Regions from separate parts of the Billgrantia hypersalina genome, predicted to be linked through region 1. Evidence: predicted binding sites of a transcription regulator. Region 1 holds the regulator's gene; each other region holds the start of a gene.
What was found. The regulator LexA, encoded in region 1, represses DNA repair genes until DNA is damaged. The targets are predictions, from matches to a motif close to TACTGTNTANNTANACAGTA.
Positions count from the first base shown of each region.

Region 1 (2,267 bases):
AGGTCTTTACAGGTGGCGATGTCGAGTGCCTGGAGGCGCTTGCCTGTAGCCGGTCCGACGCCGTGCAGCTTGGTGACAGGGAGCTCGCGTACGAAGTCATCCACCTGTGCGGGAGTGATCACGGTCAGTCCATCAGGCTTCTCCCAATCACTGGCGATCTTGGCCAAGAACTTCGACGGCGCGGCGCCCACCGATACGGTGATGCCGACACGCTTGAGACACTCCTCTTTCAGCCAGTGCGCCATCCAGGTGGCGCTGCCCGAAAAGCGTGTCACCTCGGTGACGTCAAGAAAGGCCTCGTCGAGCGACAGCGGTTCCACCAGTGGCGTCAGTTCGTGGAATATCTCCAGCAGTTGTCGAGAGGCTTCGCGATAGCGGTCGAAATCGCCTGGCAGCAAGGTGAGATGCGGGCACAGGCGGAGTGCCCTTGCCGTGGGCATGGCGGAATGGATGCCGAAGGCGCGGGCAGGATAATTGCAGGTCGAGATGACGCCGCGCCCTTCGGCGCTACCCCCGATCGCCAGGGGAATGTCGCGAAGCGCCGGGTTGTCACGCATCTCCACGGCAGCATAGAAGCAGTCGCAATCGGCGTGCAGGATCTTGCGGATCATGATTTTACCAGGCTAGCCAGCTCTTACCCTAAAGCTTGGCCGTTGCCGCCGCGTATCACCCCCACCCCAATCCCCTCGATTTCCAGCGGCTGGTGACGCAAATCCACCTCGATAGGGGCGAAATCGGCATTCTCTGCTTCGAGGATGACAAGGTGACCCTGGCGGTGGAATCGCTTGACCGTGACTTCGTCCTCCAGCCGCGCCACGACGATCTGCCCGTCGCGCACGCGCTCGGTACGATGCACGGCCAACAGGTCCCCTTCGAGAATACCGACGTCCTTCATCGACAAGCCGCGCACCTTGAGCAGGTAATCGGCGCGGGGCGTGAAGTAATCCGGGGGCAGGGGGCAGTAGCGATCGATATGCTCGGCCGCGAGAACCGGACTGCCGGCGGCCACCTCACCAATGATCGGTAATCCCTCGGTGTTCGACTCGTTGACGGCACTGTCGGCTTCCTGGGCCGGCAGACGGATGCCGCGCGACGTGCCACGTATCACCCTGATGACACCCTTGCGCTCAAGGGCGCGCAGATGCTCCTCGGCAGCGTTGGGTGAGCGGAAGCCCAGCGCCCGGGCGATCTCGGCACGAGTGGGAGGGTAGCCGAACTCGTTCATGGTCTTGACGATGAAGTCATAGACATTCTGCTGGCGCGAGGTAAGGGGGCGTGTCATGTCGGACTCCGGTTGCTGACTGCCGTATTGGTCAAGTATACAGCATGGAAGTCTATCCAGTAAAAGCCGCTATGAGGTCCGGTGCGAGATTCTTCGTTCGTTTAAAACGCTTCTGCTTTTCGATACGTTGAGCCAGGAAGCGTAATGGCGTAGACTTTTGTAATGTTTAAAACAGTTGTTTCCAGCGGGAGCTGATCATGGCTCAGACCGATACCGTCACGCGCATTCTCGACACTGCCGAAGTCTTGTTCGCCGAACGCGGCTTCGCCGAGACGTCGTTGCGCACCATCACCAGCAAGGCGCGCGTCAACCTGGCTGCGGTGAACTATCACTTCGGCTCGAAGAAGGCGCTGATCCAGGCGGTGTTCTCGCGCTACCTCGACCCCTTTACCGTGCGCTTCCACCATGCTCTCGACGAACTCGAAGCGCGTCACGGCGGCGGTGTGATTCCACTGGAGGAGTTGCTCGAGACCATGGCGCGCACCGTACTCGAGGTGCCCGCGGAGAAGCATAGCCTCAAGGTTTTCATGAAATTGCTGGGGCTCGCCTACAGCCAGGCCCAGGGCCATTTGCGGCGCCATATCCAGGAGGAGTATGGCAGCGTTTTCACCCGCTTTACCGAACTGGTGCGCCGTGCTACTCCCGAACTGCCCGATGCCGAGCGCTTCTGGCGGCTGCATTTCGTGCTGGGCACGGTCATCTTCACACTGTCCGGACTCGATGCGCTGCGCGACATTGCCGAAAAGGACTTCCAGGAGCACGTGTCGGTGCGTGACCTCATTCGCCGTTTGCGCCCCGTAGTGGTGGCGGCCATGAATGCGCCTCTGCCGCCGCCACCCGCCGCCCAGCCGGCCATGGCGAGCTGAAATGCGAACGCCGAGGCTGGAAGCGCTGCCACCCCATGACGGTGTCTGGCTGGAAGTCGATATCGTGCGTCAGCGCCTCGTTTACTGGCTGGGCGAAGAGCAGCGCAACGAATGGTCGA
Region 1 covers NZ_JBMIQI010000002.1:162,529-164,795, reverse strand. Annotated here, with positions in the region: gene dinB (DNA polymerase IV) at 1-608, opposite strand, end outside; gene lexA (transcriptional repressor LexA) at 635-1,282, opposite strand; gene ACOJCM_RS00805 (TetR/AcrR family transcriptional regulator) at 1,480-2,148, shown strand; gene ACOJCM_RS00800 (L,D-transpeptidase family protein) at 2,150-2,267, shown strand, end outside.

Region 2 (2,267 bases), on a different contig from region 1:
GCGTCACCCCCATGGCCGCGACCGGGACCAGCAACCGAGGCAGCAGGGCAGGGCCGAGCAGGGCTGCATAGAGCAATAGTCGCGGCAGCATGGTGCCGCAGGCCAACAGTATTCCGGCGGCGAGCATCGGAGCGAACTGCGGTTCGCGCCGCGCCTGGTGAGCGTATTGCAGGGTCAGGGCGGTGGAGGAGGTCAGGCCGGCGAACAGGCCGGTGAACAGGATGCCTTTCTCGGTGCCGCCAATGCGCACGGCAAAATAACCGATGAAGGAGATCGAGGCGATCAGCACCACCAACCACCAGATCTCACGGGGGTTGAGTACGCCGCCGGGCCCCATGTCTTCGTTAGGGAGCAGCGGCAGCACCACCACGCTGATCAGCAGCAACTTAAGACCGGCATCGAGCTCGTTGGCTTCCAGCTTGTGGAGCAGGCCGTGTATCTCGCGCTTGTTGTCGAGGATCAATGCCGTGATTACGGCACAGGTGGTCGCCAGTCCAATGTCCACCGCCACTGCCAAGGCGCCGAAGCACAAGGTTAGAAGCAGCCCGATCAGCCCGGTAATGCTGTAGTCCTGGCTTTGTTCCATGCGCGCCCGATAGGCCACCAATGCGATGATGGCCACCGCCAGAAATATCAGCGGGAAGGCCCAGCGCGTCAGACTCTCCCCCAGCAGGGCTGCAATGCCGCCAAGCAACCCCACCAAGGCATGGGTGCGTACGCCTGCGACCCGTTCCCCCCATTCTCGCCCGCGTGCAGCCCAGCCGCGCTCGATGCCGATCAGCGCACCCAGCAGCAGTGCCACGCCGAGTTCGATGAAAAACCTGTTAGTGAAAAGAAACTCACGGGTCGCCTCTTCCATTGCGTCTCCGTCCTGGAAAGCGTCAGTCTCAGCGTGGAAGGCGCAGCGGCTTCCTTCAACTGGTGTCGTCGATCCGCGTACCGGTTGCCTCCGGCGAGCAACTGTCGAATACTGTATTTTATTACAGGTATTTCTGGAGGCCCCATGTCCGTCACCCCTTTTCCTTCGCTGCGCATGCTCGGCAGAGCCGGTCTATGGCCCGCAGAGCGGACCCAGCCCCTTTTAGGCTGCCGGGTGCGGGCCGGTTTCCCCAGCCCGGCTGACGATCACCTGGATGGCGTTCTCAACTTGCACGAGCATGTGGTGCGTCGGCCGGCCTCCACCTACTTCGTGCGCGCCGAAGGAGATTCGATGCAGGGCGATGGTATCCATCATGGCGACCTGCTGGTGGTGGATCGCAGCCTGGAACCGCTCCCGGGGCGGATTGTGGTGATCGCCGTGGACGGCGAACTCACCGTCAAGCGGCTCTCGCACGAACGGGGACGCACCTTGCTGCTGGCCAGCAACCCGCACTTTGCACCGATTCCGCTGGAGGGGCGGGATTGCCATGTGTGGGGCGTGGTGACCCACGTGATCCATGCCCTGCCGGGGGCGCCGGCATGATTGCCCTGGTCGACGGCGACAGCTTCTACGTCAGCTGCGAAAGGGCTTTCGATCCCCGCCTGGAGGGGCTGCCGGTGGGGGTGCTCTCCAATAACGACGGCTGCGTGGTGGCGCGCTCCCGGGAACTCAAGACGCTGGGGGTGGCCATGGGGGCACCCCTGCACCAGTTGCCCCCGGCCATTCGCCGCCAGGCCGTGCTGCTCTCCAGCAATTATGCCCTCTACGGAGATGTCTCGCGCCGAGTGAATCAGGTGCTCGCCGAGTTCTCTCCCGTCGTGGAACTCTACTCCATCGACGAGAGCTTCGTGCACTTTACCGGCTTCGAACCGGAAGCGCTGGAGGCCCACTGCCATCGGCTGCGGCAAACGGTGCGTCGCTGGACCGGCATCCCTGCCGGTGTGGGAGTGGCCCCCACCCGGGTATTGGCCAAGCTGGCCAATCGCCTGACCAAGCAGGAGCCCGCCTACGAAGGCGTTTGTCGACTCGACGCCGACAGTGCCGTGACCCGTCGGGTGCTGGAGCAGCTGCCGGTCACGGACCTCTGGGGGGGGGCCCGGCGCACGGGCGAGCGACTCGCGCTGATGGGCATCGAGACCGCCTGGCAGCTGCGCCAGGCCGATCCCAAGGAGATTCGCCTCGCCTTCTCGGTGGTGCTCGAACGCATCGTCTGGGAGCTGCGCGGTCACTCGGCCATCGAGCTCGAGGACATCGCCCAACCGCGAAAGCGCATCCTCGTGTCGCGCTCCTTCGGGCGGCTGAGCGGCGAGTTGACCGACTTGCAGGCCGCCACTCGCCAGCACGCCGC
Region 2 covers NZ_JBMIQI010000011.1:404,272-406,538, forward strand. Annotated here, with positions in the region: gene ACOJCM_RS09015 (MgtC/SapB family protein) at 1-859, opposite strand, end outside; gene ACOJCM_RS09020 (LexA family protein) at 1,004-1,462, shown strand; gene ACOJCM_RS09025 (Y-family DNA polymerase) at 1,459-2,267, shown strand, end outside.
Region 2: ACOJCM_RS09020 (LexA family protein) is a predicted target of LexA. The motif match lies at 969-988, and genes of this name have one in related genera.

Region 3 (2,267 bases), on a different contig from region 1:
TTCGGCGGCTTCGCGATACAGCGCCAGCGGCGCCCCCTGCCCCTGTCGCCCGCCCAGCCGCTGCAGGGCGTCGTCCATGGCCATGGGATCTCCCGCCAGGGTAGCGTCGAGCAGTTGCAGCATGGACTTGAGGTGCGCTTCGGGTACCTCGATCACCGCACCCAGATCGTAAATGACCAGCCTTCCTTCATCGTCGACGGCAAAATTGCCGGCGTGGGGGTCGGCGTGCAACTCGCCATAAGTGAAGAGCTCCTCGGTGAGCCAGTCCGCGAGGCTGGTGGCCACACGCTGGCGCAAGGTATCGTCCGCCCCCTCGAGGTCACGCAGCGGCGTGCCAGGCAGATAGCGCATGGCCAGCACCCGCGGCCCAGAGAGCGCCGGCAGCGGTTCGGGTATCGCCAGCCCCTTCAGGTGCGCATAACGCTGGCGGTAGCGTTCCAGCGCGCCGGCCTCGGCCTGATAGTCCAGTTCGTTGCGCAGGCTCGCCGCGAGCTCCTCGAATAGCGCATCCAGGCGCGCCTGGGGGACCTTGAGCCAGCGTCCAAGGCGCAAGATACTCCTGAGCTGGGCAAGATCGTCCTCCAGCACCTCGGCAAGGCCTGGGTATTGCACCTTGAGCACCAGGGTTTCGCCGTCGTGGGACACTGCGCGGTGCACCTGGCCCATGGAGGCGCTGGCAAAAGGACGTGGCTCGATCTCACGGAAATGAGCCTCCAGCGTACCGTACTGCGCTAACAGGGTCCGGCGTATCCCTTCCCAGGGCATCGGCTCGGCCTGTCGCTGCAGGCGCGCCAGCTCGTCGGCAAGGTCAGGCGGAAGCAGGTCGTCCCACTGGGCCATGATCTGGGCCAGCTTCATGGCCGGGCCCTTGAGTTCGGAGAGGCCCTCGAACAGGACTTCGCCCAGCGCGCGCCAGTCGGTCTCACCGCCCAGCCGATTGCGCAGCAGGGATCCCCCGGTTCGGGCCCCGAGACCCAGCAGGCGCCGCGTTCTTCCTCGCTCCCGCATGATGCGATTCCCTCTCTCTGCGTTCCCGCTACGATACGGCAAACATACCGCTCATGCAGGTTTCACGTCTGGTCTTGCCGGCCCTTTACTGTAAGAATATCCATAAACGAATCTCACGAGGCCGGATGACGCCATGCGCCTTATCATTGCCGAAAAACCCAGCCTTGCCCGGGCCATCGCCGATGCCCTCCCCGGCGGCATACGCCGCGAGGATGGCGCCCTGTATGCCGGCGATACCGTCGTCACCTGGTGCCTGGGCCATTTGCTGGAGCAGGCCCCGCCCGATGCCTACGATGCCGCCTACAAGCAGTGGCGGCTGGACCACCTGCCGATCCTGCCGGCACGCTGGCAGCTGACCCCGCGGCCCAAGGCCCGCGGTCAGCTCGCCGTGATCCGCAAGCTGCTCAAGCAGGCCCGCGAGGTGGTCCATGCCGGTGACCCGGATCGCGAGGGACAATTGCTCGTCCAAGAGGTCATCGAGCATCTGGGCTGGAAAGGCCCGGTGGCGCGCCTGCTGGTCAGCGACCTCAACCGACCGGCAGTGCAGCGTGCCCTGGCGCGGCTGGAAGACAATGCCCGTTACCAGCCGCTCTACCGCGCCGCCGAATCTCGCTCGCGCGCCGACTGGCTGTACGGCATCAACCTGACGCGTGCCTGGACCCTGACCGGGCGTCAAGCCGGCCAAGACGGCGTGCTCTCGGTGGGCCGGGTGCAAACGCCGGTACTCGGCCTGGTGGTGCGCCGCGACGCCGAGATACGCGACTTCCGTCCCTACCCCTTTTTCGTTCTATGGGCCGACCTGGCAGTCGCCAGCGGCAGGCTACGGGCCTGGTGGCAGCCCGGCGAGGGCTACCGGCTCGACGATCAAGGGCGGCTGCTGGAGCGCTCCGCAGCAGACGCATTGGCCAAGCGCCTACCCGGCGCCGAGGGCAAGCTGACCTCACTGGAGACCCGCCAGAAGCGTCAGCCCGCCCCCCTGCCCTATTCGCTCTCGGCGCTGCAGGTGGATGCCGCGCGACGCTTCGGGCTTTCTGCCCAGGCGGTGCTGGACATCTGCCAGCGGCTCTACGAACGTCACAAGTTGATCACGTATCCGCGCTCGGATTGTCGCTACCTGCCGGAGGAGCACTTGGCCCAGGCGCCCGCCACCCTGGCAAGCGCCTGCGGCAAGGACGAGACGCTGCGCGACTGGCTGGCCGGCGCCGACTTTACCCTGCATTCCAAGGCGTGGGATGACAAGAAAGTGGGAGCCCACCACG
Region 3 covers NZ_JBMIQI010000003.1:208,198-210,464, forward strand. Annotated here, with positions in the region: gene ACOJCM_RS01935 (ABC1 kinase family protein) at 1-1,008, opposite strand, end outside; gene ACOJCM_RS01940 (DNA topoisomerase III) at 1,142-2,267, shown strand, end outside.
Region 3: ACOJCM_RS01940 (DNA topoisomerase III) is a predicted target of LexA. The motif match lies at 1,095-1,114, and genes of this name have one in related genera.